4 regions of the Streptomyces sp. NPDC048442 genome follow, and region 1 is predicted to be linked to each of the others. Evidence: riboswitches for the same ligand, from Rfam matches in the RefSeq annotation. Region 1 holds a riboswitch; each other region holds the start of a gene.

Region 1 (7,640 bases):
GGTCTCCTCCTCGTCGTTCTCCTGGCGCTCCTGCTCGAACTCCAGGGCCACGGCGGCGAGTTCCTGAAGGTTCTCGATGCGTGTCTCGTCCTGCGGGTCGGTGGACGCCTGCAGCTCGGCGAGATATCCGGTCCGCTCCAGTACGGCTTCGAGGACGGTGGCCGGTCCTGCCCCGGACTCCACGATCGTACGGAGCTCCTCCATCAGCGTGTTGAACCGCTTGACGGCGTTGGCCGAGCGGGCGGCCATTCCGTACGCCTCGTCGACGCGGCGCAGGGCCTGCGGGAAGCTGATCCGCTCGCGCAGCGACAGTGCGTCGATCATGGCTTCGGCGCGCTCGCCGATGCCGCGCTTGGGCACATTGAGGATGCGGCGCAGCGGGACGGTGTCCTCGGGGTTCGACAGCACGCGCAGGTAGGCCAGGATGTCCCGGACCTCCTTGCGCTCGTAGAAGCGGACGCCGCCGACGACCTTGTACGGCAGGCCGACCCGGATGAAGATCTCTTCGAAGACGCGGGACTGTGCGTTCGTACGGTAGAAGACGGCGACGTCGCCGGCCTTGGCGTCGCCCGCGTCGGTGAGGCGGTCGATCTCCTCGGCGATGAACTGGGCCTCGTCGTGCTCGGTGTCCGCGACGTACCCGGTGATCAGGGATCCGGCACCGGCGTCGGTCCAGAGGTTCTTCGCGCGGCGGTTCTCGTTGCGCTCGATGACGGCGTTGGCGGCGGTGAGGATCGTCTGGGTGGAGCGGTAGTTCTGCTCCAGCAGGATCGTCTTCGCGTCCGGGTAGTCCTCCTCGAACTGGAGGATGTTGCGGATCGTCGCACCGCGGAAGGCGTAGATCGACTGGTCGGCGTCACCGACGACGCACAGCTCGCCGGGGGCCTTGTCCTCGCCGGACGGGCCGACCAGCTCCCGTACGAGCGTGTACTGGGCGTGGTTGGTGTCCTGGTACTCGTCGACCATGACGTGCCGGAAACGCATCCGGTAGTGCTCGGCGACGTCGGGGAACGCCTGCAGCAGGTGCACCGTGGTCATGATGATGTCGTCAAAGTCCAGTGCGTTCGCCTCGCGGAGGCGGGACTGGTACATCGCGTACGCCTGGGCGAGGGTCTTCTCGAAACCGTCGGCGGCCTGGCCCGCGAAGGCTTCCTCGTCTATCAGCTCGTTCTTGAGGTTGGAGACCTTGGCGCTGAAGGACTTCGGCGGGAACTTCTTCGGGTCGATGTCGAGGTCACGGCAGACCAGGGCCATCAGACGCTTGGAGTCGGCGGCGTCGTAGATCGAGAAGGAGCTCGTGAAGCCGAGCTTCTTGGACTCGCGGCGCAGGATGCGGACGCACGCGCTGTGGAAGGTGGACACCCACATCGCATTGGCGCGCGGCCCCACCAGCTCTTCGACGCGCTCCTTCATCTCGCCCGCGGCCTTGTTCGTAAAGGTGATCGCGAGGATCTGGCCGGGGTGCACACCGCGGGCCGCGAGCAGGTGCGCGATGCGGTGGGTGAGCACGCGGGTCTTGCCGGAACCGGCTCCGGCCACGATGAGCAGCGGTGATCCGGCATGCACGACGGCGGCGCGCTGGTTGTCGTTCAGCCCGTCGAGCAGAGCGGCCGGGTCGACCACCGGGCGGGGGGCGCCGTCCCGGTAGTACGCGTCGCGGGGCGGCGGCGGACCGTCGAACGCGCCCTGGAAGAGGTCGTGCGGAACCTCCTCCTCAGGGGCACCGTCATCGGTGTCCTCCGGGGGAGGCGGGGCCGCGTCGTCCTTGTGCTGGAGGCCGGCCAGGAAGCTGTCGTCAAAGAGGCTGCTCATCGCCTACCGAGTCTAGGCGGCCCCACTGACAGCGGGCCCCGGATTCCGCCACACCGTCCGTGACCCCGCACTCACACCCCTTCCGAAGATCACGTCCCGAGGGTCACGCCCCGAAGGTCACGAAAATGTATCGGGCATATCGAACATCAGGCTTCCCACCCGTCACAGGGATTGGCTACGGTGCTGCGCGAGCGGCCCGTACCCCCCTCGGCGAACCGCGCCGGAACGGTCCCCTCACGCCGAATTCGCGCCGCCCGCAGGGTGGTTCGGAACCGGGGACCCACACGCATCACCGGGGTGAATCGGCCCGTACCCCCACATACGCGGGCCGTAGGGCGCGCCTTCCATGAGCCCGAACCCGACAGCTAACCCGGTAGGCGGTCCACGGAAGGAATGCCTGCTTTGGCATCGCATCGCAAACCGCGTACCCGCGCCACGTCGCTGATACGTTCCACCGCTCCCGGGGTCGGCGTCACCACCGCCGCCCTGGTCACCGTCGGTCTGGTCGCCCAGTCCGCACAGGCCACGCCCGCCTCGCCCAAGCCGTCGGTCGAAGAGGTGCAGAAGAAGGTCGACGACCTCTACCGGCAGGCCGGGACGGCGACCCAGAAGTACAACGCGGCCAAGGAAGCCACCCGGCAGCAGAAGGAGAAGGTCGGTGCGCTCCTCGACGACGTCGCGCAGCGCACCGACGATCTCAACGAGGCCAGGCGCTCGCTCGGCACCTTCGCCGCCACCCAGTACCGCAGCGGATCGGTCGGTCCCACGGCCGCGCTGCTCCTGGCGCACGACCCTCAGTCGTATTTCGATTCCAGACGGCTGATGGCGCGGGCCACCGACCGGCAGAAGAAGCTCGTCGCCGACTACGGCGCACAGCAGCAGGCCGCCGCGAAGCACCGGGCCGTGGCGACCCGGGGGCTGGAGCGGCTGACCACCTCGCAGGCCTCGCTGCGGGAGTCCAAGCAGGAGGTGCAGGACAAGCTCGGGCAGGCGCGCGGGCTGCTGTCGCGGCTGACCACCGAGGAGAAGGCCAAGCTCGCGGAGCTGGAGCGCAAGCGCGAGGCGGAGGCCAAGCACAAGGCGGACGAGCTGGCGCGGCAGCAGGCGGAGGCGGCGAAAGAGTCGGCCAGGGAGAAGGAGCGGGAGAAGGCAAAGGAGAAGACACCCGGGCAGGGGTCCGGATCCGGATCGGGGTCAGGCACGGGTACGGGCTCGGGTACGGGTACGGGTACGGGTACGGACACTGGCTCGGGGTCCGGCAACGGCTCCGGCTCCGGCTCCGGCTCCGGCTCCGGAAGCTCGTACTCCACCAAGGCCGCGAAGGTGCTGGACTTCGCCCGCGCCCAGATCGGCAAGCCGTACATCTGGGGTGCGACCGGCCCCTCCTCGTATGACTGCTCGGGGCTGACCCAGGCCGCCTGGCGGGCCGCCGGGGTGACCCTGCCGCGGACCACCTGGGACCAGGTGAAGGTCGGCACCCCGATCGCGACGAAGGACCTCAAGCCAGGTGACCTGGTGTTCTTCTACGACGACATCAGCCACGTCGGCATCTACAAGGGCAACGGGATGATGATCCACGCGCCGAAGCCGAACGCGAAGGTGCGCGAGGAGTCGATCTACTACATGCCGATCTACGGGAGCGTACGGCCGGCCTGACCGGCCCCGCCGGGACTCAGGTCCAGAGGACGGCGACGAAGATGTTGACGACCGTCAGCCCGCCGACCGCGCCGAACAGGGCCTTCTCCACCTTCTCGTCATCGCGCTTGACGTAGACGAGGCCCAGGATCACCACCAGGATCGCCAGCTTGATGCCGAGCTTGACGTTGTTGAGGGAGTGGTCCTGGGCCTGGTTGAGGCCGACCAGGGCGATGCCGGTGACCAGCATGGTCAGCGCACCGTGCAGCATCGGGGGCGTGAAGCGGGCGGTGCCCGCGCCCATCGCCTTCATCTGGGTCAGGAAGCCGCCGAGGAGCGAGGCGATGCCGATGATGTGCAGTCCTACGAAAACATTGATCAGTACGTCCATGGGGCGGAGCCTAGCCAGGCGTTAGCAGGGGGACGGTGGCAGGGCGGACCGTTCCGCCCCATCGGTCACAGTGGGCGCGGAATTGGTACCTCCGCATCCTTACTGTCGATCATCGGCGACCAGTAATCGACGTCTTCCTGCCATTAGCGCTCATTCGAAGGCTGTGCCGTGACGTCCAGGTTTAGCGTCCCTCCCCAGACGGCCGACTCCCCTCCCCCACCCGGCCGGACGGAACCGTGGAAGGACGTGAACGCCCTCGTGGCAGCGCACCGGAAGCCCAAGCAGCGCTCACTCACCGGCAGCACCGCTCGTACCGCCCGTACCACCGCGTTCACCCTCGCACTGGCAGGGGCCGCGGGCGCCACCGTGCTGGAGGGCACCGCGCAGGCGGAGCCGACGCTCACTCCGGCACAGATCAAGTCGAAGATCGACAAGCTGTACCACGAAGCCGAGGTCGCCACCGAGACGTACAACGGCGTGCAGGAGAAGGCCGAGCGGACGAAGAAGTCGCTCAACCAGCTGCGGGACGAGGCGGCACGCAGGACGGAGCGGCTCAACGCCGCACGCGGCTCGCTCGGCTCGCTGGCCGCGTCCCAGTACCGCACCGGGGGCATCGAGCCCGCACTGCAGGTCGTTCTGACCTCGGACCCCGACCAGTACCTGGAGCGGGCCTCGATCGCCGGGCGGGCGGGCGACCGGCAGGCCGCCAAGGTGCAGGGCGCACAGCGGCAGGTCGCCGAGATCGCCCGACTGCGCGGCAGCGCCGACCAGAGGTTCACCGAACTCGCCGAGCAGAAGGGCGAGTTGAAGAAGCAGAAGGCGAAGATCCAGGAGAAGATCTCCGGCGCCGAGCAACTGCTCTCCCGGCTCACCGCCGACGACCGCGCCCGGTACGCCGCCCAGGATGGGCACGGCGAGGCGGGTGGCGGCGGCGACCGTGCCAGTCGCGGGGATCGCACCGAGATGCCGCGCGGCAGCGTCCGGGCACCCAACGCCCGTGCCTCGCAGGCCGTTTCTTTCGCGTACTCCGCTCTGGGAAAGCCCTATGTCTGGGGTGCCACGGGCCCCGCCTCCTTCGACTGCTCGGGCCTGACCCAGGCCGCCTGGCGCTCTGCCGGGGTGGCGCTCCCGCGCACCACCTACACCCAGATCAACGCGGGAGAGCGTGTCTCGCGTTCCCAACTCGCGCCGGGAGATCTGCTGTTCTTCTACTCCGGCATCACCCACGTCGGGCTGTACATCGGCGAAGGCAAGATGATCCACGCCCCGCGGCCCGGCGCCCCGGTGCGGATCGCACCGATCGACGAGATGCCGCTGACGGGGGCGACACGGCCTGCGTGATCGACAGGGTCGGGCGCGCTTCGCGGGGTAACCGCCTCTATGAGGCCGTGGCCGCCACGGCCTCATAGAGGGAGGCACAGTCATGCCGGGCATCATCAACAAAATCAAGAGTTACGCGCGCAGCCCGCAGGGCCGCCGCACCATCGCCCGAGGCCGCCGCGAGGCCGCCGACCCGCGCCGGCGCTCACAGGCCAAGCAGCTCCTGAACCGACTGCGCGGCGGGCGCAGCCACGGCCGACGGTACTGAGGACCGGAGCCGCTACTTGCCGAACCGGAGCGTCGCTACTTGCCCAGCTGGTCCGACAGCCACCGGAAGACCTCCGGCACCTGCTGCTTCCACACGCTGGTGCCGTGGGGCCCGGTCAGCTTCATGACCCGCACCGTCGTCGGCGCCTTCGCCACCCCCTTCATGGCGTTCCCCGCCTCGAAGCCGTCGCCCGCCGCACCCGACATGAACAGGGCGGTGCGCGGCGGCTTCCCGCCCTTGGTCGCCGCCTTCAGCATCACGTACGGGTTGTTGGCGTGCCGCAGTTCGGGGGTCGCGGCGGTGAGGGCGGCGGGCTCGCCACTCGGGTCGTTGAAGCCGGAGAGGCTGACGCCCGCGCGGTAGCGGTCCGGGTGGGCGACGGCGAGCTTGGCGGCGCAGTGCGCGCCCGCCGAGTAACCGCCGACGGCCCAGTCCGCGGCCTTGTCCGAGGCGCGGAAGGTGTCGAAGACCATCTTCCGCACGTCGACGCTCAGCCAACTGTCCGCGTTGACCTTGCCGGGGATGTTGGCGCAGCCGGTGTCGGTCTGGTCGCCGAGCAGGGTGGTGCGCGGCGAGACCAGGATGAACGGCTTGACCTTGCCCTGCTTCATCAGGGGCCCCAGCTGCTTGTTCACCTCAAGGGTGCCGAACCAGGCCTTCGCGGATCCGGGGTAGCCGGGCAGCAGCTGGACCACCGGGAACTTCTTGTCCTCGTACGCCGGGTCGTCGTACTGCGGCGGCAGCCACACGTACACCTCGCCCTCGGCCCCGGAGATCCGGCCCTTGAGCTCGGTGACCTGGACGCCCGGCCCCATCCTGGCGTCGTCGACCGGCTTGAACTTCGCGACTTCCTTCGGCTGCTCGGACAGCTTCTGACCGCCCGTACCGTCGGGGCCGAGGTCCGTGGCCGTCCCCGCCCGGTCCGTCGTCCCGAGCAGGTCCTCCCAGGTGTCGTAGAGCCCGTTGGCGTTGTTCACCCCGACGAAGACCACCATGATGGCGGTGACCTGCGCGAACCCCAGCATCAGCAGCCGTACGAAGCCGCGCACGGCTGCGGGTCCGCGCACCCGGCTCCACAGGGCCAGCGGCAGGACGACCGCGACCACGAGCAGGGCTATCGCGGTCACGAAGAAGGGGGTCCCCGTCAGACTCATCACGTGGGTACTAGATGGCCTGATCGCCGCCGCGGTTGCCCGCTTTCACGTGTCTGTCACCTGACTCACACCCCTGCCGCACCTGAACGCCCGGTGAAGCCGCAGGTCAGACCAGCCGCCGGGCGATCGCCCAGCAGGTCAGACCAGCCGCCGGGCGGTCGCCCAGCGGGTCAGCTCGTGCCGGTTGGACAGCTGGAGCTTGCGCAGAACCGCCGAGACGTGCGACTCGACCGTCTTCACGGAGATGAACAGCTGCTTCGCGATCTCCTTGTACGCATAGCCGCGCGCGATCAGACGCAGCACCTCACGCTCCCGCTGGGTGAGCCGGTCCATGTCCTCGTCGGCCGGCGGCGCATCCGTCGACGCGAACGCGTCCAGGACGAACCCGGCCAGCCGCGGCGAGAACACCGCGTCCCCGTCCTGCACCCGGAACACCGAACTCACCAGGTCGGCGCCGGTGATCGTCTTGGTGACGTAACCCCGCGCACCGCCCCGGATGACGCCGATGACGTCCTCCGCCGCGTCGGAGACCGACAGCGCCAGGAACCGCACCGGCCGCTCGGCGTCCGACATCAACGGCGCACACCTGCGCAGCACTTCGACCCCGCCGCCGCCCGGCAGGTGCACGTCGAGGAGGACCACCTCGGGCCGGGTCGCCGTGATCACGGTGACGGCCTGGTCGACGTCGGCGGCCTCGCCGACCACCTCGACGCCGGTCGCCGCGGTCTGGCCGATCTCGGCCTGCACCCCGGTGCGGAACATCCGGTGGTCGTCGACCAGCACCACCCGTACGTGCCTGGCCTGTCCCTGCTCCGTCTGTGCGCTCTGCTCGGTCATGCGTCCGCCGCCCTCTCCGTCTCAAGCTCGACTTCCGTGCCCCCGTCGGGCGCGGAACGCAGCCGTGCCGTGCCGCCGTGCCGTTCCATCCGGCCGATGATCGATTCTCGTACGCCCATCCGGTCGTCCGGAATCGCGTCGAGGTCAAAGCCGGGTCCCCTGTCCCGCACGGACACGAAGACCGTGCGGCCCTCGACCTCCGCGAAGACCTGTACCGCCCCGC
Region 2 (7,640 bases), on a different contig from region 1:
CTGAGCCCGGCGGGGCCTGTGGGGTCGCTGAGCCCGGCGGGGCCTGCGGCGGCGTCGGGGCGGTCCGCGAAACGGGCGGGGCCGGGGCGGCGGTGGCCGGCGTGGCGGGGGCCGGGGCGGCGGTGGCCGGCGTGGCGGGGGCCGGGGCGGCGGTGGCCGGCGTGGCGGGGGCCGGGGCGGGCTGCGGGGCCGCCGGGGCGGTCGTCCTGCCCGGGGCCGTGCTCGTCGCCGCTGCCAGGGCCTCGGCCAGTTCGCCCATCTCCACGTGGACCACCGCCACCGGCTTCGCCGGGGATGTCGCCGCCGCCTCGCACAGGGCCGCCGCCAGCACCTCGCCGTCGCCGGACTCCATCGTTCCGCCCTCGCCGACCCAGGGGATCGCCGTGACGACCACCGCGTCGCACGCCGGGTCCGCGAGGGCCGCGGACAGGGCCGTACGGAAGTCCGCCGGCGTGGCGCCCGTCGTGAGGTCGTGCGGCGGCAGCGGACGCAGCCCTTCCGCGAGGCAGGCGTCGTACGTGAGGAGGCCGAGCGACTCGGAGTTGCCGAGGATCGCGGTGCGCGGGCCGCGCGGCAGGGGCTGGCCGGTCAGCATCAGCCCGGCGTCGACGAGTTCGGTGACGGTGTCCACCCGGATGACGCCCGCCTGCCGGAACAGCGCCGAGACCGTGGCATCCGGAATCCGTACCACCGGCACCGCGTGCCCCGGCGGCGTACTCCCGCTGTGCCGGGCGCCCTTGACCACCACGACCGGCTTCGCGACAGCCGTACGCCGGGCCAGCCGCGTGAACTTCCGCGGATTGCCGATGGATTCGAGGTACAGGAGGACGACGTCGGTGTCCGGGTCCTCGTAGCAGTACTGGAGGAAGTCGTTCCCCGAGACGTCGGCGCGGTTCCCGGCGGAGATGAAGGAGGAGACGCCCGCGCCCCGCCGGTGCAGCCCGGAGAGGAGCGCGATGCCGATGGCGCCGGACTGGGCGAACAGACCGATCCGGCCGCGCGCCGGGCGCTGGGGCGCGAGAGACGCGTTGAGGCGTACGAGGTCGGAGGTGTTGATGATGCCGAAGGCGTTGGGGCCGATGATCCGCATCCCGTACGAACGGGCCTGCCGGACCAACTCCCGCTGCCGCTCCCGCCCTTCGGCCCCGCTCTCCGCGTACCCGGCGGCCAGCACCACGAGCCCCTGGACACCGCTCTCGCCACAGTCGGCGACGACTTCCGGAACCTTCTCCGCCGGTACGACGACGACCGCGAGGTCGACGCTCGCACCGATCTCGGCGACGGAGCGGTGCGCGGGGACGCCGTCCAGCTCGGTGACGTCAGAGGGGAGGGCCGCGTTCACCGCGTACGTACGACCGGTGTAACCGGCAGCGAGCAGGTTGCGCAGGACGGTGCGGCCCACGGACTGCGCGGAGCGCCCCGCGCCGACGACCACGACGGAGCCGGGCGCCAGCAGCCGCTGTACGGAGCGGGCCTCGGCGCGGTGCTCACGGGCGCGCTGCACGGCGAGGGAGCGGTCGGTGGGCTCCAGGTCGAACTCCAGGTGGACGACGCCGTCCTCGAAGGAGCGCTTCTGCTGGTAGCCCGCATCCGTGAAGACCTTGATCATCTTGGAGTTGGCCGGCAGCACCTCGGCGACGAAGCGCCGGATGCCGCGTTCGCGGGCGACGGCTCCGATGTGTTCGAGGAGGGCGGAGGCGACGCCGCGCCCCTGGTGGGCGTCCTGGACGAGGAAGGCGACCTCGGCCTGGTCGGCGTCGGGGCCCGAGGCGGGCAGTCCGTCGGCGTTGATCCGGTCGTAGCGGACGGTGGCGATGAACTCGCCGCCGACGGTGACCGCGAGACCGACCCGGTCGACGTAGTCGTGGTGGGTGAAACGGTGCACGTCCTTGGCCGACAGCCGGGGATAGGGAGCGAAGAAGCGGTAGTACTTCGACTCGTCCGAGACCTGCTCGTAGAAGCTGACGAGACGGCTGGCGTCCTCGGTGGTGATGGGCCGGATGCGTGCGGTGCCACCGTCGCGGAGCACGACGTCGGCCTCCCAGTGACCGGGGTACTCGTGGTCCGGATCCGCCTTCGTCCCGTCCTGGTCCGTCTTCGTCCGGTCCTGGTCCCGCTTCACCTGATCCGCATCGTCCGCAGCCATGGCCATGGGTGCAGCCTACGACTCGCGGGCACTGAGCGAGCGGGGCAGTCTGGTCCTGTTCATGGACTTCCGGCAGACTCCCGGCGGGACGTCCGGCAGGATCCGGCAGGGCATCCCTGCGGGGCTTTTGCCGGGACTTCCGCCGGGCCTTCCGTCGGGCAGAGCAGCCTGCACCACGTGAGAGACTGGTCTAGACAACCAATAGGCACATGAAGGGCAACACCATGGTTGAGCGCCGCGTCACCGTCGGCTGGGCCGAGGGCCTGCACGCCCGCCCCGCCTCCATCTTCGTCCGCGCCGTCACGGCCACCGGCGTCCCCGTCACCATCGCCAAGGCGGGCGGCAACCCGGTCAACGCCGCGTCGATGCTGGCACTGCTGGGCCTGGGTGCGCAGGGCGGCGAGGAGATCGTGCTCGCGTCCGAGTCCGAGAGCGCGGACACGGCCCTGGACCGTCTCGCGAAGCTGGTCGCCGAGGGCCTGGACGAGCTTCCCGAGACCGTCTGACCTTCCGGCCCGGCGGCCTTCTGAGGCCCCATAAGGTCGCGCCCGTACGGGCGAATTCTCACGCGGAAGCCGTGGCATCCCGAATTCGGGGGCCGCGGCTTCTGTCGTTTCTTGTGAATTTTCCTGTGAATTCAGGAATCCCTTTTTGCCTACGACTTGTATACGGCGCCCGTGTTAATTCCGGCCGCCCGCCACGTTGACGGCTTGTTGCGGAATCCTCATGCGGTGCGCGGCCACCGCCCGCTCCGCGTGCCGCGCGGTCAGCGTCCTGGCCCGGTCCGCGTCGCGCCTGGTCACCGCGTCGACGATCGCGCCGTGCTCGGCCCACGCCTCGGCGGGCCCGGCCGACCGCTCCACCACGTACATCCAGGCGATCTTGTGCTTGAGCTGGGTCAGCAGGGTGATGAGGCCGGGGCTGCCGGACGCCTGGGCTAGGGTCTCGTGGAACCAGCCGGTGAGGGCGCTCAGATCCTCGCCCTCCGCCCGCCCCGCCCGCTCCTGACCCAGCCTGACCAGCCCGCGGAGCACCTTGAGGTGCGCCTCCGTCCGCCGGACGGCCGCACGCGCCGCACCGAGCGGCTCCAGGAGCGTACGCATCTCCAGGAGGTCGGCGGCCTCCTGCGCGGTCGGCTCGGCGACGCAGGCGCCCGCGTGCCTGCGGGTAGTGACGAAGCCCTCGGCCTGCAGGGTGCGCAGCGCCTCGCGGACCGGGACGCGCGAGACGCCGTACCTGCGGGCCAGTGCCTCTTCCGTGAGCCGACTGCCGCGCGGAAGAACTCCGGACACGATGTCGTCGCGGATCGCCGTACACACCGAATGCGCGGGAATGCGCATGCCCGGACCTCCGTCTTCCCGCCGAAGCCTTCTCTCAACTCTATTGCAACGCGGGGGAATTGCCGAAGGAAATCCGGGTTCTCGACGGAAAACGAACGCAGAAATGCCCCGGCTCGTGGAGAGCCGGGGCATTTCCGGAACAGCAGGTGCGGTGCGGTCAGACGCTGACGCCGTGGCCGCGCAGATACGCGACCGGGTCGATGTCCGAGCCGTACTCGGGGGAGGTGCGGGCCTCGAAGTGCAGGTGCGGGCCGGTGGAGTTGCCCGTGGAGCCGGAGAGGGCTATCTGCTCGCCGGCCGCGACGGACTGGCCGACGGAGACACCGATCGAGGAGAGGTGGCCGTACTGCGTGTACGAGCCGTCGTTCATCCTGATCACGATGTTGTTGCCGTACGCCCCGCCCCAGCCGGCCTCGACGACCGTGCCGGCGCCGACTGCGACGACGGAGCTGCCGGACGAGGCGTGGAAGTCGACACCGGAGTGGCTGCCGGAGGACCACATCGCGCCGCCGGACTGGTAGCCGGTGGAGACGTACGAGCCGGCGACGGGCAGCCGGAAGGCGTTGAGGCGCTTGCGCTCGGCCTCGCGGGCGGCGCGCTCGCGCTCCTCGCGCTCCTTCTTGGCCTTGGCCTCCGCCTTGCGCTTGACCTCGGCCTTGCGGGCCTCTTCGGCCTTCCGCACGGCCTCGGCCTTGTCGTACGCCTTCTTCTGGGCGGTGGCCTGGGCCTCGACCTGCGCGGTGAGGGTCTCCGTCACGGTGTTCTCCATGACGACGGCGCGGATGGTGCCGGTGTCCTCGGCGGCCAGGTCGTGCTCGGCGGCGATGGCCTGCGGGGCCAGCGTTCCGATGACACCGGTCGTGGTGAGGGCGGCGACTCCGGCGATGTTGGCGCTCTTGCGCGACAGCACGGAGGGACGCCGGTGCTTCCCGGCGGCACGGGTGAACGCCATGAAGTGGCTGTTTCCTTTCCTTCCTTCTCGCCTACCGGGTTAGCTGACGGGTTCGGAGCAGGAAGGTCTCCTACGGGCCCCACCGGCCCGTGAAGGGCGATGGCGTCCGATTCACCCCAGGGACTGATTGGGTCCCCGGCTCCCCAGGCTCGCGCCTGACGGGGACTCGGCGATGACTGCCCGGTGCCGCGGTTGCGGCGCACTCTGACGGACAGCCGGACCGACGCTAAGCGGCACGTCTTTCAATCGCCAAACAGACAGCCGCTTTTGTAACGGAGCCCACACGGCAGACAGGCAACCTCTCCAATAAATCGGACATACGGAAGGACCCCGACAACTCGGGAGTTGTCGGGGTCCTTCTTGTCACGCTTTGTCCCGGTCGTGCGGGTGACCTTTGATCGGTCAGCCGGTGCCGAAACGGCCCGCCGACCCGCCGGCCCGCCGGCCCGCCGGCCGGTCAGGCGGTCAGCCGGTGAGCCGGTCAGCCGGTCAGCCGGTCAGCCGGTGACGACCGTGACCTCACCGATGTTCAGCGCCCGTACCGGCTCCGCGATCTGGGAGGCGTCGCCGACCAGGACGGTGACCAGCTTGTCCACCGGGAACGCGTTCACCACGGCCGCGGTGGCCTCCACGGTGCCGGTCGCGGCGAGCCTGGCGTACATCTGGGCCTGGAAGTCGTCGGGCAGGTGCTGCTCGACCTGGTCGGCCAGCGTGCCCGCCACGGCGGACGCCGTCTCGTACTTGAGCGGGGCGACCCCGACCAGGTTCTGCACGGCGACGTCGCGTTCGGCGTCGGTGAGGCCCTCGGCCGCGAGCGTCCGCAGGACCTTCCAGAGGTCGTCCAGGGCGGGCCCGGTCGACTCGGTGTCCACGGAGCCGCTGATGGCCAGCATGGAGGCGCCACTGCCGTCGGCGGAGGAGCGCATCACCTGGCCGAAGGCGCGTACGCCGTAGGTGTATCCCTTCTCCTCGCGCAGGACACGGTCCAGGCGCGAGGTGAGGGTGCCACCGAGGCAGTACGTGCCGAGGACCTGGGCGGGCCAGACGCGGTCGTGCCGGTCCGGGCCGATGCGGCCGATCAGCAGCTGGGTCTGGACGGCACCCGGGCGGTCGACGATGACCACACGGCCGGTGTCGTCGGCGGTGATCGGCGGGACCGGGCGCGGCGCGGCGGTGTTTCCCGTCCACTCCCCCAGGGTGTCGGCCAGGACGGCGTCCAGGTCGATGTCCGTCAGATCGCCGACGACTACGGCGGTGGCGGTGGCCGGACGGACGTGCGCCTCGTAGAAGGCACGCACGGCCGAGGAGTCGATGGCCTTGACCGTCTCCTCGGTGCCCTGGCGGGGGCGCGACATGCGCTGGTCCGCCGGGAACAGCTCCGCGGAGAGCTGCTTGGCGGCCCGCCGGGACGGGTTGGCCGACTCGTGCGGGATCTCGTCGAGCCGGTTGCGCACGAGACGCTCGATCTCGCCGTCCGCGAACGCGGGCGCGCGCAGGGCGTCGGCGAGCAGACCGAGCGCCTTCGGCAGCCGGGAGACCGGCACTTCGAGGGAGACCCGGATGCCGGGGTGGTCGGCGTACGCGTCGAGGGTGGCGCCGCAGCGCTCCAGCTCGGCCGCGAACTCCTCGGCGGAGTGCTTGTCGGTGCCCTCGGTGAAGGCGCGCGACATGATCGTGGCAACGCCGTCCAGGCCCCTGGGCTCGGCCTCAAGAGGTGCCGCGAGGTTGATCTCGACGGCCACCAGCTTCTGGCCGGGGCGGTCGCAGCGCAGCACGGTCAGCCCGTTGGGCAGGGCGCCGCGCCCGGGGGCCGGAAAGGCCCACGGGGTGGCGGGGCCCGCCTGCGGCTGCGGGTGGAACTGCATCTGGCTCGTCACGGCTGCGGCCTTGCCGGTGGTGGCTGCGGTCTCCGTCACTGGTCCGCCCCTTCCTGCTGGTCCTGCTGGACTTCCTCGACGACATCGGCGTACGCGGCGTCGACGGGCTCGACGTCCTCGGACTCGGCGGCGGCTGCGAGCGGTTCGTACACCAGGACCGCGCGGTTGTCCGGGCGCAGGCGCTCCTTGGCGACGGCCTGGACCTCTTCGGCCGTCACGTCCAGCACGCGCTGCACGGCGGTCAGGGCGAGCTGCGGGTCGCCGAACAGCACGGCGTACCTGCAGAGTTCGTCGGCGCGGCCGGAGACGGTGCCGAGCCGGTCGAGCCACTCGCGCTCCAGCTGAGCCTGGGCGCGCTCCATCTCCTCGGCGGTCGGGCCCTCGGCGGCGAGCCGCGCGAGCTCCTCGTCGACGGCCGCCTCGATCTGCGGGACCTCGATGCCGCCGGACGTCTTGACGTCCAGCCAGCCGAGCGAGGGCGCTCCGGCCAGGCGCAGCAGCCCGAACCCGGCCGCCACCGCCGTCTGGTCGCGTCGTACGAGACGGTTGTGCAGGCGGGAGGACTCGCCGCCGCCGAGCACGGTGAGTGCCAGGTCGGCCGCGTCGGCCTCGCGGGTGCCGTCGTGGGGCAGCCGGTAGGCGGCCATCAGCGCACGCGCCGGGACCTCTTCCTCGACGATCTCGCGCAGCTCGGCGCCGATGACGTCGGGCAGCGAGCCGTCGCGCGGCGGCTGCTTGCCGTCGTGCGAGGGGATCGAGCCGAAGTACTTCTCGACCCAGGCGAGGGTCGCCTCGGGGTCGATGTCGCCGACCACGGACAGCACCGCGTTGTTGGGCGCGTAGTACGTACGGAAGAAGGCGCGGGCGTCTTCGAGCGTCGCGGCGTCCAGGTCGGCCATCGAGCCGATCGGGGTGTGGTGGTAGGGGTGGCCCTCGGGGTACATGAGGGCGGTGAGCTTCTCGAACGCGGTGCCGTAGGGCACGTTGTCGTACCGCTGGCGGCGCTCGTTCTTGACGACGTCGCGCTGGTTCTCCATGGACTCGTCGTCGAGCGCGGTGAGCAGCGAGCCCATCCGGTCGGCTTCCAGCCACAGCGCCAGCTCCAGCTGGTGCGCGGGCATCGTCTCGAAGTAGTTGGTGCGCTCGAAGCTGGTGGTGCCGTTGAGCGAACCGCCGGCCCCCTGCACCAGCTCGAAGTGACCGTTGCCGTGCACCTGGGCGGAGCCCTGGAACATCAGGTGCTCGAAGAGGTGCGCCAGGCCCGTACGGCCCTTGACCTCGTGGCGCGAGCCGACGTCGTACCAGAGACAGACCGCGGCGACCGG
Region 3 (7,640 bases), on a different contig from region 1:
CCTTCTACGGGGTGTACGGGCTGTTCATGGTCCCCGCGTTCGCGGCCCTGACCTGGCTGGCGATCTGGACCAGACAGCGCGAACTGCGGATGCTGTCCGCCGAGTTGCCCGCGTACGCCGCCTCGGGCTGGCTTGATCCGGCCGAGCCGCTCGCCCTGTCCTCGATGCGGGCCCGCTCGCTGGCCCAGGGTTACGCGGCGCGGACGCACGGCCCCGGGGCCGCAAAGGCCGTCGCCGAGTACGAGAGGGCCGCGACCGCGCTGGCCTTCCTGCGGTACCGGGCCCGGCGCGGGCCTGCCACCCCGGAGCTGTCCGCCGACTTCACCGCTCGTGAGCGGGAACTGCTGCACCAGCTCTGGGAGCGCAAGCGGATCGCGGGCCCGGCACTGGTGTACGCGGCCCGGGTCACCGGCCGAATACGGCTGCTCCCGCCGCCGTACCACCCGGCCTACGCGGCCGCGTACAACCCGTACAAGAGCTACTGACGGCCCCGGTCCTTCCCGGGCCGCGGGCACACCGAGCAGAGCGCGAGCACCCTACGCGGAAGCCGCCGTCAGCTTCGCCAGCTCGGCGTCGGTGAGCGTCAGGTCCGCCACCGCGAGGAGCGCGGGCAGCTGCTCGACCGTGCGGGCGCTGGCGATCGGTGCCACGACGGTCGGCCGGGCGGCCAGCCAGGCCAGGGCCACGGTCGCGATCTCGGCGCTGTGCGCCCCGGCCACCTCGTCGAGTACGGCGAGGACCTTGCGTCCCCGCTCGGTCTGCAGGTGCTTGGCCGCGCCCTCGGCGCGTGCGCTCTGCACCGCGTCGCCGCCGACCCGGTACTTGCCGGTCAGGAAGCCGGACGCGAGCGCGTAGTACGGCACGGCCGAGAGACCGGCCTGCGACGCGACCTCCTGGAGCTCGCCCTCGTAGGTGTCGCGGGAGACGAGGTTGTAGTGCGGCTGGAGCGCGGTGTACTTCGTGAGGCCCTCGCGCTCGGCGAAGTCCAGCGACTCCCGCAGCCGGTCGGCGGAGATGTTGGAGGCCGCCACGGCCCGCACCTTGCCGTCCCGTACCAGCTGGTCGAGCGCGACGGTGAACTCCTCGACGGGCACGGACGGGTCGTCGTAGTGCGTGTAGTAGAGGTCGATGTAATCGGTGCCCAGCCGGCGCAGGGACTCCTCGGCGGCGGCCTTGATGGTGGTGGCGGAGAGCCCCTTGTACGAGGGGTGGGCGCCGACCTTGGTGGCGATGACCACCTCGTCCCGGTTGCCGCGGGCGGCCAGCCATTCGCCGAGGACGCGCTCGGACTCGCCGCCCTCGTTGCCCGGGACCCAGGCGGAGTAGACATCGGCGGTGTCGATGAAGTTGCCGCCGCCTGCGGTGTACGCGTCGAGGACGGCGAAGGACTGGTCACGGTCGGCGGTCCAGCCGAAGACGTTGCCGCCGAGGGCGAGCGGGAAGACATCGAGGCCGGAGGAGCCCAGCGGGCGCAGGTGGGAAGTCATGAGGACGTCAACCATCCGGCCCGCCGGACCTATTCCATGCACTGACCAACGAATCCTTCCGAACCCGTCCAAATCAACCGGATCACACCGGTCAGACCGGTCAGACCGTCAGTCCCTTGTCCCGCAGCCAGGCCGCCGGGTCGAGGCCGTCGCCGCCCGGGGTGTGCACTTCGAGGTGCAGGTGCGCGCCGCTCACATTGCCGGTGGCGCCCACGTTGCCGATGACCTGCCCGGTCGACACGTCGCCGCCGACCTGCACGCTCATCTGGGAGAGGTGGCAGTACCAGACCTCGGTGCCGTCGTTCAGCTCCAGCACGATCCGGTAGCCGTACGACCCGGACCAGCCCGCGGACTTTATGGTCCCGCCGTGCACGGCCTTGACCGGCGTGCCCGCCTGGGCGGCGAAGTCGAGACCGGTGTGGTGCCCGGAGGACCACATCGAACCGGACTGCCCGTAGGTCGCGGTGAGGGTGTACGAGGAGGTGGGCAGCGAGTAGCCGGCGGCCAGCTTGGCGAGCCGTTCGGCCTCCGCCTTCGCCTCGGCCTCCGCTTTGGCCTCCGCCTTGGCCTTGGCCTCCGCCTCGCGCTTCGCCTGCTCGGCCTTCTCCGCCTTGGCGTCGGCCTCGTCGCGCTGCTTCTTCGCCTCGGCGGCGGCGTCCTTGACGGCCTGCTCGCGCGCGGCCTCCTGGACGGCCTCGTCGGCGACGGAGCGCTGCTGCTCGGCCTGGTGGAGGATCCGCGCCCGCAGGCTCTCGCCCGCACCGATCTGCTGCTGCCCGGCTGAAGCGGTGGAGGCAGCGGCCGGAACGGCGGCGACCACCACGCCCGTACCGGCGTCGGAGCCCGAATCGGAGCCGGAGCCGGACACCAATGCCCCCACACCCGGCAGCGACTCGGCGTCCGGCAGCGATTCCGTGAGCGAGGCGAGGGAGTCGGAGAGCTGGTCGGGCAGCGATATCGAGACGGCCGGCTTCTCCTGGGCGGTGGCGATCCCACCGGCGCCGACGGCGGCGATGACGCCGACTCCCAGCACCGTGGAGCTACGGGCCAGGGAGCCGCGCTGCTTGGCCACGCGGTGCTTGCCGCGCACCGGAACGAGGGAATCCTCGGTGGGGTTCCACTCCTCGGCCGACGCGGCGGGACCACCGAAGGGGCTGTCCGGGAAGGAGTTGACGGAGGGGCTGTCCGCGAGGGAGCTGTCCGCGAAGGCGTTGGCGGAGGGTCTGTCCGCGAAGGGGTTGGCGGAGGGAACGTCGAACTCCGCGAATCCCTCGAAGCCGCCCTGACGCTGCTGCGGAATCTCGGGCGCGAGGCCGACGAGTGTGTCGCCCTGGCCGTCCGCCCGTCCGCCGGTCGGGCCCTCCATGTCGTTCGGGACTCCGTAAGCCACGTATGAGAAAGCGGGGGCCGATGTTTCGGGGGCAGGCCTGTTGGACGCCACGGGGGCGCGCTCCTTTCCTTCCTTCTCGCCTACCGGGTTAGCTGACGGGTTCGGAGCAGGAAGGTCTCCTACGGGCCAGGTTCGGCCCGATTCACCCCAATTGGTGGTTCCCCGGTTTCCTCACGGAATTCGGCGCACGCGCACGGCGCCGTCTCTGACGACGACTGGGACGACCGCACTGCGTTATCGAACGTTAATAGACACACAAGTGGAATTCCAAGCTGTTCCAGGTGATCGTTAACGCTGTGCGGGGTGCCATGGCCAAGGCATACAGGCGCATATGACCGCGAATCAGGACGACGCAGCGGCCCCCGGCCGCACATGCGTCCCACCCCCGCAAACCCTCCACAACTGATAGATCGTCAATTGTTATGCGGAGGGCTCCCCTGCGAGCACACCCCGTGACCACCCGGCCGCACACTCACCCGCGCCGGCCCCGCACCCGGCGCACACCGGCCCCGCACCCGCCCCACACCCGCCCCGCTCACGCCCGTTTCACGATCTCCACGGTCAGCCGCCGCTCCGGCTGGCCCACCCCCGGCCGCCCCACCGCGAGCAGCGCCATGTCGTCGGTCTGCTTCCCGCCCGTATGCACCCGTACGTCGCTGGTCAGCGCCTCCAGCAGGGCATCGGGCCCGGGATAGAGCGAGTGCCGCAGCCGCACCGCCGGGTCGTAGAAGACACCGGCCGCGTCCCGTGCCTCGGAGAGACCGTCCGTGTAGAACACCAGCGTCGAGCCCGCGGGGTACGCGAACTCCCGCGCCCGGTCCGGCCAGTCCCCCAGTTCACCCATGCCCAGCGGCAACGCGAACTCCTCCGGCGCCAGCACGTCCAACTCGCCGTCCGCGTACAGCAGCAGCGGCTCGGGGTGCCCCCGGTTCACCAGTCGTACGATGCCCTCGCCGCGCGGGATCTCGGCGAGCACCGCCGTCGTGAAGCCCTCCAGCGCGTCCAGCCCGTCCCGCCGCCGGCCCTCGCGCGCCAGCGCCCGCTCCAGCCGCTGTGCGACGCCCTCCAGACAGCTCTCCGTCTCGGCCGCCTCCCGGAACGCACCCACCACCACCGCGACCGCCTCCACGGCCTCAAGTCCCTTGCCCCGTACGTCCCCCACGACGAGCCGCACCCCGTGCGGAGTGTCCTGCACGGCGAAGAGATCGCCCCCGATGAAGGCGTCCGCCTCCGCCGCCTCGTACCGCGCGGCGATCTCAAGACCGCCGATCCGGTCGGGCGGGATCGGCACGACCGCCCGCTGCGCCGCCTCGGCGATGACCCGTACCGACGCGAGCTGTCTGCCGCTCCTGCGTACGACCCGGTTGATCAGGATCGCGAGCACGCCCACCGTCAGCACGGTCACCAGCTCGGTCACGCCCACCACGGACGTCAGGACGTCGCCGGCGGTCCGCAGGCCCACCACGGCCAGCACGGCGGCGCACGCGGTCAGCGCGGTGTTGGCCAGCGAGAAGAACGGTGCGGCGACCAGCGGTGCGGCCGCGAACAGCGGCGAGGCGGTGAAGGCGTCCGGCGTCAGCGCGTCGAAGAAGAGCCCGCCGACGATCATCAGCGCGGGCAGCGCCCGCACGAACCGCCGCGCCTTCTTCCCGCCGCCGTCCCCGTTCCCGGCCCCTGCCCCGTTCCCGGGTCCCGTCCCGGCCCGGGTCGCCGTACCGGCCCGGCTCCCTGTACCCGTCCCTGTGCCTGTTCCGGCCCCGTCGCTTCCGCGTCCGTACCCCGCCACCGTCAGTTCTCCTGCCCAGGTCCGCACCGGGTGCGGACGGTACCGCTCCCCACCCAGGCTGGCCGGAGCCGCGCCGTACGGCGAATCGGCATCCGCCATGTGGGGGACGGGCCGGGGCACCGTTTCCGTACATACGCGGACAAACGCCTGAGGCCCGGAACTCTTTCGAGTTCCGGGCCTCAGGACTTCACTACTTCTTCAGTAGCGGGGACAGGATTTGAACCTGCGACCTCTGGGTTATGAGCCCAGCGAGCTACCGAGCTGCTCCACCCCGCGTCGGTAAACCCAACTCTACGCCATCCGGGCAGACGCTCTGACCACTCGCGCCGCTACCCCCGGAACTCCCCCGCGTTCTCCCGTACCCACTGGCGGTACGTCCGGGCCGGCCGGCCGAGCAGGGACGCCGTGGTGTCGTGAATCTCGGCACGGCCGTGCGCTTCGGCCGCCGCCCAGAGATCGAGCAGCGCACCGACCAGTCGCGCGGGCATGAACCGGCCCATCTGCGCCTCGGCCTCGGCCCGGGTGACGCGGTCGATCGTGATCTCCCGGCCGGTCTCCTCGGCGACGGTCGCGTACTGCTCGCGGAAGGAGAGCGACTCGGGGCCGGTGAGGACGACGGCGCGACCGGTGAGGGAGTCGCCGGTCAGAGAGCCGCCGGTGAGGGAGCCGCCGGTCAGGGCATCGCCGGTCAGGGCATCGACTGCGAGGTCCGCAATGTCCTCGGGGTGGATGGGCGCGAGGTGCGCGTCCGGGTGGGCCAGCGCGATCGGGTGCCCGTTCCTGATGGCGTCCGCCATGCCGAGGGTGTTGCTGGCGAAGGCGTCCGGGCGCAGGAAGGTGGCGGCGAGCCGGGAGTCGGTGAGTGCGGCCTCGACCAGGAAGCTGTGGCTCGCGATCGGGTGGGTCGCGGCGTCGGGGGCGAGAACCGCGGAGGTCGAGAGCAGCACGACGTGCTCCACACCGGCGGCCTCGGCGGCCTTGACCAGGGCGTCGATGCCTGCCGGGTTCGGATACAGGAACACCTGCCGGACGCCGTCGAGCGCGGCGGCGAAGGTGTCGGGCCGGTCGAGGACCAGCTCGACGGCCTCGACGCCGTCCGGGACGGTCAGCTCGGCGGGCCCGGCGCTGGCGGCGCGGACGGTGTGCCCGGCGGCGTGCAGCTGCCGGACGACCGACCGGCCGACCTTGCCGCGGGCGCCGGTGACGAGAAAGCTCATGGAGACTCCATTCATACATGCATCGATTGACTATCAGCACATGCATGCTGACACGCACGCAATTTCACGTCAACACATATATGTGAACGGTCAGCCAGTACGATGCGGGCATGACGAAGCACGACCCGGAGGCCGGGCAGCCGAGAACGGCGGACGAACTGCTGGACGCCGCGGGCCCGGCACTCGGAAAGCTCCGGCGCTCCTCGCTCCTGGAGGTCGAGGAGCCGTTCTCCAGGAAGGAACTGGGCCGGACCCTGGTGCTCAACGTCCTGCTGGAGGCGGAGCAGAAGACAGCCGGGCAGAAGGCAGCCGGGCAGGAGGCGGCGGAGGACGGGGACGCCGGGCCCTTCGAGGTCACCGTCGGCGCCATCGGCGAGTTCCTGAGCGTGGACCCGTCCGTGGCCAGCCGCATGGTGTCCGACTGCATCTCGGCCGGCTACGTGGTCCGCGCGGCCTCCCAGCAGGACGGCCGCCGCACGGTCCTGCACCTGAGCGACGAGGGCCGCGCCATGATGGCCCGCTTCCGCCGCCACCAGCGCCAGGCCTTCGAGTACGTCACCGCGGACTGGGCCGAATCCGACCGCCTGCAGTTCGCCCGCCTCGTACTCCGGTACGTCGAGGCCCAGGACTCCCTGCGCCACCGCGACCCGGTGCGGGGCACTCAGCGCTGAGTGCCCAACTCGCGGCGTCCGTAAGCGTGGTGCTCTTCAGTACGATCTTCTTCACTCAGCCGTCCGGACCCGGTGGCGGGCAGGGAGCCGACGCACCCGCGGACCTTACGGGCGGAAGCCGAACTCCCAAGAATGTGAGTCGCCACATGCAGCAGCCCACCTTCGTACTGCTCCACGGAGCATTCGCGAACTCCTTCTCCTTCGCGCCGCTCCAGGCCGAACTCGGCCTCCTCGGCCACCGTTCGGTCGCCGTCGACCTGCCAGGACACGGATTCGGGGCGACCTACCTGCCCGCCTACCAAGCCCCGCAGGACCCCGAAGGGCTCGCCACCGCACCCGGCTCGATCAAGGGCGTCACGCTCGCCGACAACACCGCCCACCTGATCGATGTCCTGGAACGGGCCAAGCGGAACGGCCCCGTCGTCCTCGTCTCCCACAGCCGCGGCGGCATAACGGCCACGGCGGCGGCCAACGCACGGCCCGACCTGATCGACCGCATCGTCTACGTCTCGGCCTGGTGCCCCGTCGAACTCGACGTCAACGACTACTACGCCGAGCCGGAGATGGCCACCGTCGACGCCGGCTCCCTCTCTCTCGCACTGGCCGCGAACCCCGCCGAACTCGGCCTGATCCGCGTCAACTTCCGCACCGCGGCCCCGGAAGCCCTCGCGGCGTTCAAGGCGGCCTTCCTCGCCGACGGCACCGACGAGGAGTTCCTGACCTTCCTCAACACCTTCCAGCCGGACGAGAACCTGGACGTCGGCACCTCCGACGACCGCGCTCAGGCCGCGACCTGGGGCCGCATCCCCAAGACCTACGTACGCCTGGCGGGCGACACGAGCATGCCGCCCGCCCTCCAGGACCGGCTGATCCGCGAGGGCAACGCGCTGACCCCGGACAACCCGTACGACGTCCGCACCCTCGAAGGCAGCCACCTGAAATGGCTGGTCGACCCGGCCCCGGCAGCCCGCCTCCTGGGCGAACTCACCGAGCACCCCGAACCTCCGGCCACCCGGGCATGAGTGACGCCCCGGACCCGGGCCCGCCCCCGGAACCAATGTGAACGAGCCCGGCATACCGGCAGCGCCT
Region 4 (7,640 bases), on a different contig from region 1:
GCATGTCGTCGCGCGAGACGTTGCTGTACTGCTTGGCCGCGTCGCGGGCCATGTCCTCGACCTCGCCGATTGTCTCCGCACCCGCGAAGCCACCGCCGACGAAGACGAACGTCAGCGCGCGGCGCCGGACGTCCTCGTCGGTCGTGGAGTCGGCCTTGTCGAGCTGCTCGATGACGTGGTTGCGCAGGCCGATGGCCTCCTCGACGCCCTTCATGCCGATGCCCTGCTCGGCGAGGCCGGGGATCGGGAAGGTGCGGGAGACCGCGCCGAGCGCGACGACCAGGTAGTCGAAGGGCAGCTCGTACGCCTCGCCGACGAGCGGCGAGATCGTGGCGACCTTGCGGTCCTGATCGATGGTGGTGACCCGACCGGTGAGCACCTCGGCCTTGGGAAGGACGCGTCGCAGTGGTACGACGACGTGCCTCGGCGAGATGTTGCCGGCGGCGGCTTCGGGGAGGAAGGGCTGGTAGGTCATGTACGAGCGCGGGTCGACGACCGTGACGGTCGCTTCCGCATAACGCATCTTCTTGAGAATGCGTCGTGCCGCGTACAGGCCTACGTACCCACCGCCTACTACGAGGATCCTGGGACGCTCCGTGGTGCTCATGCAATCGAGTATCCACCCCTCGGCGGGGGGTACCTCGTGAGCCCCTTCACAAGCTCTGCGGGACCCTCTGCTACACTCCGCGGCCCACGTGACTCAGGTCATGCTGCGAGGAGGGAACCACCGGGCGTCGGGGGTCGTTGAAAACCCCCTCCCAACTGGCCTGATGGCCCCTCACGGGCACTGGACCACTTACGCGATTCATACATCCGAAACACGCCCGGAACCGTCCGTTATGCACGCACTCGAGGCCGCCGCGCCGTCCGATCGGCTCCTGGACGTAAAAAAGGGGCCCCACGGGCCCCTTTTCCTTGTGAAGAACTTCACGAAGTTCGTTCGACGCGCTCTCGCGTCAGGCTACGGACCACCCGATGCCGTCCAGAATGTCGTGTTCCGAGACCACGACCTCGGCGGCTCCGGCGCGCTCCATGAGGGCGAGCAGGATGAGCGATCCGGCGACGATGACGTCCACCCGGCCCGGGTGCATGGCGGGGATCGCCGCCTTCTCGTCGTGCGTGGCGCCGATCAGCATCCCGGTGATCTCGCGGACCTTGTCGTACGGGATCCGGGCGTGGTGGATCGCCGACGGGTCGTACTCGGGGAGTCTCAGCGCGATCGCCGCGACGGTGGTGACGGACCCGGCGAGGCCGACGAGGGTGCGGGGGGAGCCGTCGGCCAGTGGCACGGTCCGCGCGGCCAGGTCGAGGGCGGCCTCGATGTCCTCGCGGATCGCGGCGACCTGCTCGGGGGTGGCCGGACTGGCCGGCTGGTGCCGCTCGGTCAGCCGTACGCAGCCGATGTCGACGGAGCGGGCGGCGCCGACCGTGTCACGGCCGACGACGAGCTCCGTGGAGCCGCCGCCGATGTCGGCGACCAGATAGTCCCCGCCCAGGCCCGCCAGCTCCTTCGTGGCGCCCGTGAAGGAGAACTCGGCCTCCTGGTCGCCGGAGATCACCTCGGGCTCGACGCCCAGGATGTCCAGGACGCCGGAGACGAACTCGTCGCGGTTCTCGGCGTCCCGGGAGGCGGAGGTGGCCACGAAGCGGACCTTCTCCGCCCCGTGGGCCTTGATGATCTCCGCGTACTCGCGGCAGGCGGCGAAGGTGCGCTCCAGCGCCTCGGGGGCGAGACGGCCGGTGCGGTCCACGCCCTGGCCGAGCCGGACGATGGTCATCCGGCGGTCCAGGTCGACCAGCTCGCCCGTCGCAGGGTCCGCGTCGGCGACGAGCAGCCGGATGGAGTTCGTACCGCAGTCGATGGCGGCGACCCGGGTCACTTGGCGGCCTCCTCGGCCTGGTCCGTGCACGGGGTGACGCAGGGGCCCTTCGCCCACCACTCGGGCAGGAGCGCCAGCGCCTCGTCGCCGAAGGGGTTCACGCCGGGGCCCGCGACCAGCGAGTGGCCGACGAGGACGTGCAGGCACTTCACGCGGTCGGGCATCCCGCCGGCGCTGGGGAAGCCCACCAGCTCCTCGATCTCGTCGCGCCGCTTCAGGTAGTCCTCGTGCGCGGCCCGGTAGGTGTCCGCCAGCTCCTGGTCGGTGGACAGCCGCGCCTGCATCTCCTTCATCAGACCGGAGCCCTCCAGAGTGCCGATGGCGCCCGTGGCCCGCGGGCAGGTCATGTAGTAGAGCGTGGGAAACGGCGTGCCGTCGTCCAGCCGCGGGGCCGTCTCGACCACGTCGGGGTTGCCGCAGGGGCAGCGGTGCGCGATCGCGCGCAGCCCGCGCGGCGGGCGGCCGAGCTGGAGCTTGAACGCCTCGATGTCCCGGTCGGTGGGCTCGGTGCGCGGCGTGGTCGGGGGCGGGGTGTGCATGCGTGCCTTCTGTCGGTCTGTTTTGTCTCGTACGGAGAGTGGTTCTACGGTTCCTGGCGGTCGGCCTCGTCGACGCCGCCCCAGACGTTGGAGTACCAGGGCCGGTCGGCGGCCCCGCCCTCGCCCGGCCGCTCGGCGCCGCCGGACGCGTCCGGGTCGTACATGGTGAAGCCGGTCTCGCCCGGCTTCACGTAGTGCAGGTGCTCGCGGGAGAGCCGCACGATGTACGCGTCGTCCTGGAGCCGCGCCTTGGCGTCGCGGAGCTGCTCGACGCGGAGCGCCGCCTCGTTCCTGGCCTGCTCCTGGTCGGCGATCTCGGTGCGCTGCGAGAAGTAGCTCCGTATCGGATACGCGAGTGCCACCACCAGCGTGCAGACCACCAGGACCAGCAGCGCCGCCCGGCCCGTGAGCCGGGAGCGGCGGGCCTGGCGGCGGGTCTGGGAGCGGTAGACGCGGGCGGCGGTCTGCTCGCCGAGCAGCCGCAGCCTGGTCGTGGTGGAGAACCGGTCGCGGTTGCCCTTCGCGGCCATCCGTTGTCCCTCCCCGTTACGCGCCGACGTCCCCGCACACGGTACGCGACCGGGTACGGGGACGTACGGAGGCTTAGCCCCTCGGGAGGGTACGAGCGACCCTCAGGACGGGATCAGCCCTTGAAGCGGGGGAACGCCGAGCGGCCGGCGTACACCGCGGCGTCGTCGAGGATCTCCTCGATGCGCAGCAGCTGGTTGTACTTGGCGACGCGGTCCGAGCGGGCCGGGGCGCCGGTCTTGATCTGGCCGCAGTTCACCGCGACGGCGAGGTCGGCGATGGTGACGTCCTCGGTCTCGCCTGAGCGGTGGCTCATCATGCACTTGAAGCCGTTGCGCTGGGCCAGCTCGACGGCGTCCAGCGTCTCGGTGAGCGAGCCGATCTGGTTGACCTTGACGAGCAGGGCGTTCGCGGAGTTCTCCTCGATGCCGCGGGCCAGGCGCTCCGGGTTGGTGACGAAGAGGTCGTCGCCGACGATCTGGACCTTGGAGCCCAGCTTGCCGGTGAGGACCGCCCAGCCCGCCCAGTCGTCCTCGTACAGCGGGTCCTCGATGGAGACCATCGGGTACGCGGAGACGAGCTCCTCGTAGTACTCGGTCATCTCGGCGGCCGAGCGGGACTTGCCCTCGAACTCGTACTTGCCGTCCTTGTAGAACTCGGAGGCGGCGACGTCGAGTGCGAGCGCGATCTGCTCGCCGGGGATGTAACCGGCCTGCTTGATGGCCTCGACGATGAGGTCGAGCGCGGCGCGGTTGGACTCCAGGTTCGGGGCGAAGCCGCCCTCGTCGCCGAGGCCGGTGGACAGGCCCTTGGTCTTCAGCACCTTCTTGAGGGTGTGGTAGACCTCGGCGCCCCAGCGAAGGGCCTCGGAGAAGGACTCCGCGCCGATCGGGGCGATCATGAACTCCTGGATGTCGACGTTGGAGTCGGCGTGCGACCCACCGTTGAGGATGTTCATCATCGGGACGGGCAGCAGGTGCGCGTTCGGGCCACCGAGGTAGCGGAACAGCGGCAGGTCGCTCGCCTCGGAGGCCGCGTGGGCCACCGCGAGGGAGACGCCCAGGATGGCGTTGGCGCCGAGGGAGCCCTTGTTCTCGGTGGCGTCGAGGTCGAACATCGCCTGGTCGATCAGGCGCTGCTCGGTCGCGTCGTAGCCGACGAGCTCCGGGCCGATCTGCTCGATGACGGCGAGAACGGCCTTCTCGACACCCTTGCCCATGTAGCGGTTGGGGTCACCGTCACGAAGCTCGATGGCTTCGAAGGCACCGGTGGAGGCGCCGGACGGAACAGCAGCACGACCGGTGCTGCCGTCGTCGAGGCCGACCTCGACCTCGACCGTGGGATTGCCTCGGGAGTCCAGGATTTCCCGGGCTACGACGACGTCGATGGACGGCACGAGCATCTCCTTATGGGATGTGACGCTGAAGCAGAGTGCAGGGTCGCTTTCGGCCTTGCGACATGAGCCTAACCGGATCACGGGCATCAACCGGCCGTCGGACCGCCCGCTGGGACGAAAAGATGCCCGAATGCCTGTATTACAGGACGAAGGGCCCATGGATCGTCGCCGCGCGTTACGGACACGTTCACTCAGTGTGCGTACGGGCCCTGCACATATGAGGGGACGCGGACACAAAAGGGCCCCGGCCCGGCGCGTACAGGGGGAAGTCGCGCCCGGCCGGGGTCCAGGAGTGCGGAACGGACGGGGGTGGGCCGTCCGTTCCACGGGGCGGAGACCGGGCGGGGGTGGGCCGCCGGGGTCTCCGCGGGGTCAGCTCAGGTGGAGCTGCTGACCCGGGAAGATGAGGTCGGCGTCGGTGACGACTCCCTCATTCAGGTCGAGGATGTGCTGCCAGCCGCCCTTGACGTGCTTCGCCTCGGCGATCTTGCCGAGGGTGTCGCCGGCCTTCACCTTGTACTCGCCGTCACCCTTGCGGATCGGGGCGGAGGGCTTGGCGGCGGCCTTGGGGGCCTCGGACTTCGGGGCCTGACGGGCCTCGGAGCGGGAGGCGGGGGCCTCGGAGCGGCGCTCCTGCTTCGGGGCGGACTTCTGCGCGCCCGAGCCGGTGCTGACGCCCGGGTCGACACCGTCGTTGCTGAGGTTGCCGGCGCCCGCACAGGCCCAGGCACCCGGGCCCTGGATCTTGAGGAGCTGCTCGGCGGTGGCTATCTGCTGGCCCTTGGACGCCTGGTCGGCGCGCGGCGCGTACTTGGTGCCGCCGGCGGCCGCCCACGAGGAGTTCGTGAACTGCAGGCCGCCGTAGTAGCCGTTGCCCGTGTTGATGGACCAGTTGCCGCCGGACTCGCACTGGGCGACGGCGTCCCAGGTGTCCACGGAGGCGGCGGAGGCCGAGGAGGCCCCCATCAGCGGAGCGGCGACCGCGACACCGGTGACGCCCGCGAGGGTGGCGACACGGGTGGCCTTGGACGGACGGCGGTGCTTGCCCTTGCCAATGAAAAGCGACATGGATATCCCCTCACCGACGCCTTCGAGGTGAGCTGTCGGGTTCGGGCTGTGAGTTCGCCCGGCCTCCGGTCGGGGCCGCCCAGTTGCTGCGGTCCTTCTCGAAGGCTTCACCCCAAGCCGTTCCTCGTACGTCTCTCAACGTCCGGGCCCGGCACTTACCTTGGGTCCCCCGCTCCTGCCTACGGCGCTTTCGCGACGACTGCTTCCGAGGCCCACCGGCAGGATTCGGCGTGCGGGCTCCGGTGCTCACCGGTGGCGAGCGAGGACGACCGAATCACAGGAGCCCCCGATGTTCAAAGAGGCACATCGGGGACATTCAGCCCCTACTTGCCCTCTCCGCGCAGTCGTTTACGCAGGTCAGAGGGGGCACAGCGGGAGCTTCCGGCAGGGACACGCCAGTTGGGGCAGAGAGACTCATGTCTCACTTGCGCAGAACCGGACATAAAGCCCCGAACTACCCGTGTTTCGCGCCTACTTTTCACTCAGGTCGAGGCTCTGGCCAGGCTTGATGAGGTCCGGATCGTCGCCCACGGCGTTGCGGTTCGCCTCGTAGAGCGCGGGCCAGCCGCCGGGCACGTGCGCCTCGTCGGCGATGTGCCAGAGGTTGTCACCGGGGCGCACGGTGTAGTTGCCGCGCTCGGGCGCGGAGCCGTCCGCACCCTTGTCGCCGCCGCGGGAGGCGTGGCGACCCGCGTCGCGCCCGTCGGTCTCGTCCGGAGTAGCCGAATTGTCCGGTACGGGAAGGGAGTTCTCAGGAGCGGGCTCACCACGGTGCTTGCCCGGGTTGGCGGGCGTGGCCGGTGTGGCGGGCGTGACGGGCGTCGTGGGCCCGGCCGACGCGTCCGGGGACTCGGGCGTACCGGGAGTCTGCGCACCAGGCGTGATGGCGCCGCGGGACGGCAGTTCGGCGCCCGGGGTGGTCGGGCCGGTGCTGGGCTCGATGCTGGAGCCCGGGGCCGGCTCGACGGGCAGCTCGCTGCCCGGGGAGGCGGGGGTGGCCGGAGTGGCGGGGGTGGTGGGCGCGCCGGGGGTCGTCGGCTTCCCCGTCTCCGCACCCGCATGCGTACCCGTACCCGCTTCCGGGGTGTCCCGGTGTGCGTCCGTGCCGGGAGTGTCCGGCTTCGCGGAGCCTGCCGGGGGCTTGGGCGGTGCGCTGGTGTCCGTACCGGGGTCGGCCGCGTCGACGCCGCCGGAAGCGGAACCGGAATCGGAGCCGCCGCCCGGGGCGAGCCCGGAGACGCCGGCGCAGCTCGGCCAGCCCTGCGGACCCTCGGCGGTGAACACCTTCTCGGCGACCTTGATCTGCTGGGCGCGGCTGGCGAGGTCGGGGCGCTGGGCGTACGCACCGCCGCCGTACTGGTCCCACTTCTCCTGCGAGAACTGGAGCCCGCCGTAATAGCCGTTGCCGAGGTCGGCACTCCACATGCCGCCGCTCTCGCACTCGGCGACGCGGTCCCAGGTGTTCGACTCTGCCGCACTGGCACTGGTCGCGCCCAGGAGCGGAATCGCGAGGGCGGATCCGGTCACCCCTGCCGCGACGATAAGAGCGGGTGCCTGACGCGGGCGGCGGTGTTTACCGTTCCCGGAGCGCATGCGGTTGCCTTTCAGCTGACGGTGACCCGGCTTCTGGCCGTAACTGCCGGGTCGCCCGTGAACGTAGCCGCAGTCGAACACCCGTCACAAGTCGATGCAGTGCAGATCACGCGAAGGTCACATGGCTGATGGTCTGTCAGTTTCAGCTACCCGCACGGCTCCCCCGAACTCGACCGGGAGGGTGCGCAGTCCGCGCATAATGAGACCGCCTCGCCACCGCAAATCGGCAGGATCTTCCGCGAGTTGCAGGTCAGGGAGACGGGTCAGGAGAGTCGCGAGTGCCGTCTGCGCTTCGAGACGCGCGAGGGGGGCACCGAGGCAGTAGTGAATGCCGTGCCCGTATCCGAGGTGCTGGTTGTCCCGACGGCTGAGATCGAGGGTGTCCGGATCCTGGAACCTTTCGTGTCGTCCGGCCAGTGTCAGCGCTGCAGGACCAGACGTCGCCTCCCTGCACTCCCGCCTACCCGCGCGGCCCCTGGGCGACAGGCCCGGAACGGAGCTGAACGGTCACGGCGAGTCCAGGCAGCCGGGGGCGCTGGTACGCCGGAGTACCCCGGGTACTCGCCTGCAGCGTGCTCATGACTGCGGGCCACAGCCCTTCCTGCCACCACTTCAACTGGCGTGTACGAATGGGGT

The links. Region 1 has a riboswitch for cyclic di-AMP ahead of AB0D18_RS15840 (NlpC/P60 family protein). Riboswitches for the same ligand answer to the same signal wherever they lie in the genome.
Positions count from the first base shown of each region.
Region 2: another riboswitch for cyclic di-AMP. It lies ahead of AB0D18_RS34935 (peptidoglycan DD-metalloendopeptidase family protein); the one in region 1 lies ahead of AB0D18_RS15840 (NlpC/P60 family protein).
Region 3: another riboswitch for cyclic di-AMP. It lies ahead of AB0D18_RS25805 (peptidoglycan DD-metalloendopeptidase family protein); the one in region 1 lies ahead of AB0D18_RS15840 (NlpC/P60 family protein).
Region 4: another riboswitch for cyclic di-AMP. It lies ahead of AB0D18_RS16655 (transglycosylase family protein); the one in region 1 lies ahead of AB0D18_RS15840 (NlpC/P60 family protein).

Region 1 covers NZ_JBEZKB010000008.1:314,162-321,801, reverse strand. The annotation lists gene pcrA (DNA helicase PcrA) at 1-1,812, opposite strand, end outside; cyclic di-AMP (ydaO/yuaA leader) riboswitch at 2,040-2,208, shown strand; gene AB0D18_RS15840 (NlpC/P60 family protein) at 2,206-3,468, shown strand; gene AB0D18_RS15835 (hypothetical protein) at 3,485-3,838, opposite strand; gene AB0D18_RS15830 (NlpC/P60 family protein) at 4,097-5,179, shown strand; gene AB0D18_RS15825 (hypothetical protein) at 5,262-5,426, shown strand; gene AB0D18_RS15820 (alpha/beta hydrolase-fold protein) at 5,462-6,580, opposite strand; gene AB0D18_RS15815 (response regulator transcription factor) at 6,719-7,417, opposite strand; gene AB0D18_RS15810 (PspC domain-containing protein) at 7,414-7,640, opposite strand, start outside.
Region 2 covers NZ_JBEZKB010000033.1:53,355-60,994, reverse strand. The annotation lists gene AB0D18_RS34950 (GNAT family N-acetyltransferase) at 1-2,152, opposite strand, end outside; gene AB0D18_RS34945 (HPr family phosphocarrier protein) at 2,371-2,652, shown strand; gene AB0D18_RS34940 (GntR family transcriptional regulator) at 2,827-3,486, opposite strand; gene AB0D18_RS34935 (peptidoglycan DD-metalloendopeptidase family protein) at 3,644-4,438, opposite strand; cyclic di-AMP (ydaO/yuaA leader) riboswitch at 4,452-4,620, opposite strand; gene AB0D18_RS34930 (pitrilysin family protein) at 4,936-6,303, opposite strand; gene AB0D18_RS34925 (pitrilysin family protein) at 6,351-7,640, opposite strand, start outside.
Region 3 covers NZ_JBEZKB010000018.1:170,975-178,614, reverse strand. The annotation lists gene AB0D18_RS25815 (PrsW family intramembrane metalloprotease) at 1-485, shown strand, start outside; gene AB0D18_RS25810 (aldo/keto reductase) at 537-1,487, opposite strand; gene AB0D18_RS25805 (peptidoglycan DD-metalloendopeptidase family protein) at 1,588-2,853, opposite strand; cyclic di-AMP (ydaO/yuaA leader) riboswitch at 2,940-3,073, opposite strand; gene AB0D18_RS25800 (PP2C family protein-serine/threonine phosphatase) at 3,413-4,762, opposite strand; tRNA gene AB0D18_RS25795 (tRNA-Met) at 4,866-4,939, opposite strand; gene AB0D18_RS25790 (NAD(P)H-binding protein) at 4,993-5,880, opposite strand; gene AB0D18_RS25785 (MarR family winged helix-turn-helix transcriptional regulator) at 5,991-6,551, shown strand; gene AB0D18_RS25780 (alpha/beta fold hydrolase) at 6,698-7,573, shown strand; gene AB0D18_RS25775 (permease) at 7,611-7,640, shown strand, end outside.
Region 4 covers NZ_JBEZKB010000009.1:181,915-189,554, reverse strand. The annotation lists gene AB0D18_RS16680 (NAD(P)/FAD-dependent oxidoreductase) at 1-607, opposite strand, end outside; gene AB0D18_RS16675 (Ppx/GppA phosphatase family protein) at 957-1,880, opposite strand; gene AB0D18_RS16670 (DUF501 domain-containing protein) at 1,877-2,419, opposite strand; gene AB0D18_RS16665 (septum formation initiator family protein) at 2,464-2,949, opposite strand; gene eno (phosphopyruvate hydratase) at 3,063-4,349, opposite strand; gene AB0D18_RS16655 (transglycosylase family protein) at 4,716-5,411, opposite strand; cyclic di-AMP (ydaO/yuaA leader) riboswitch at 5,414-5,608, opposite strand; gene AB0D18_RS16650 (transglycosylase family protein) at 5,883-6,938, opposite strand; partial or broken gene AB0D18_RS16645 (cytochrome P450) at 7,122-7,406, opposite strand; gene AB0D18_RS16640 (hypothetical protein) at 7,465-7,640, opposite strand, start outside.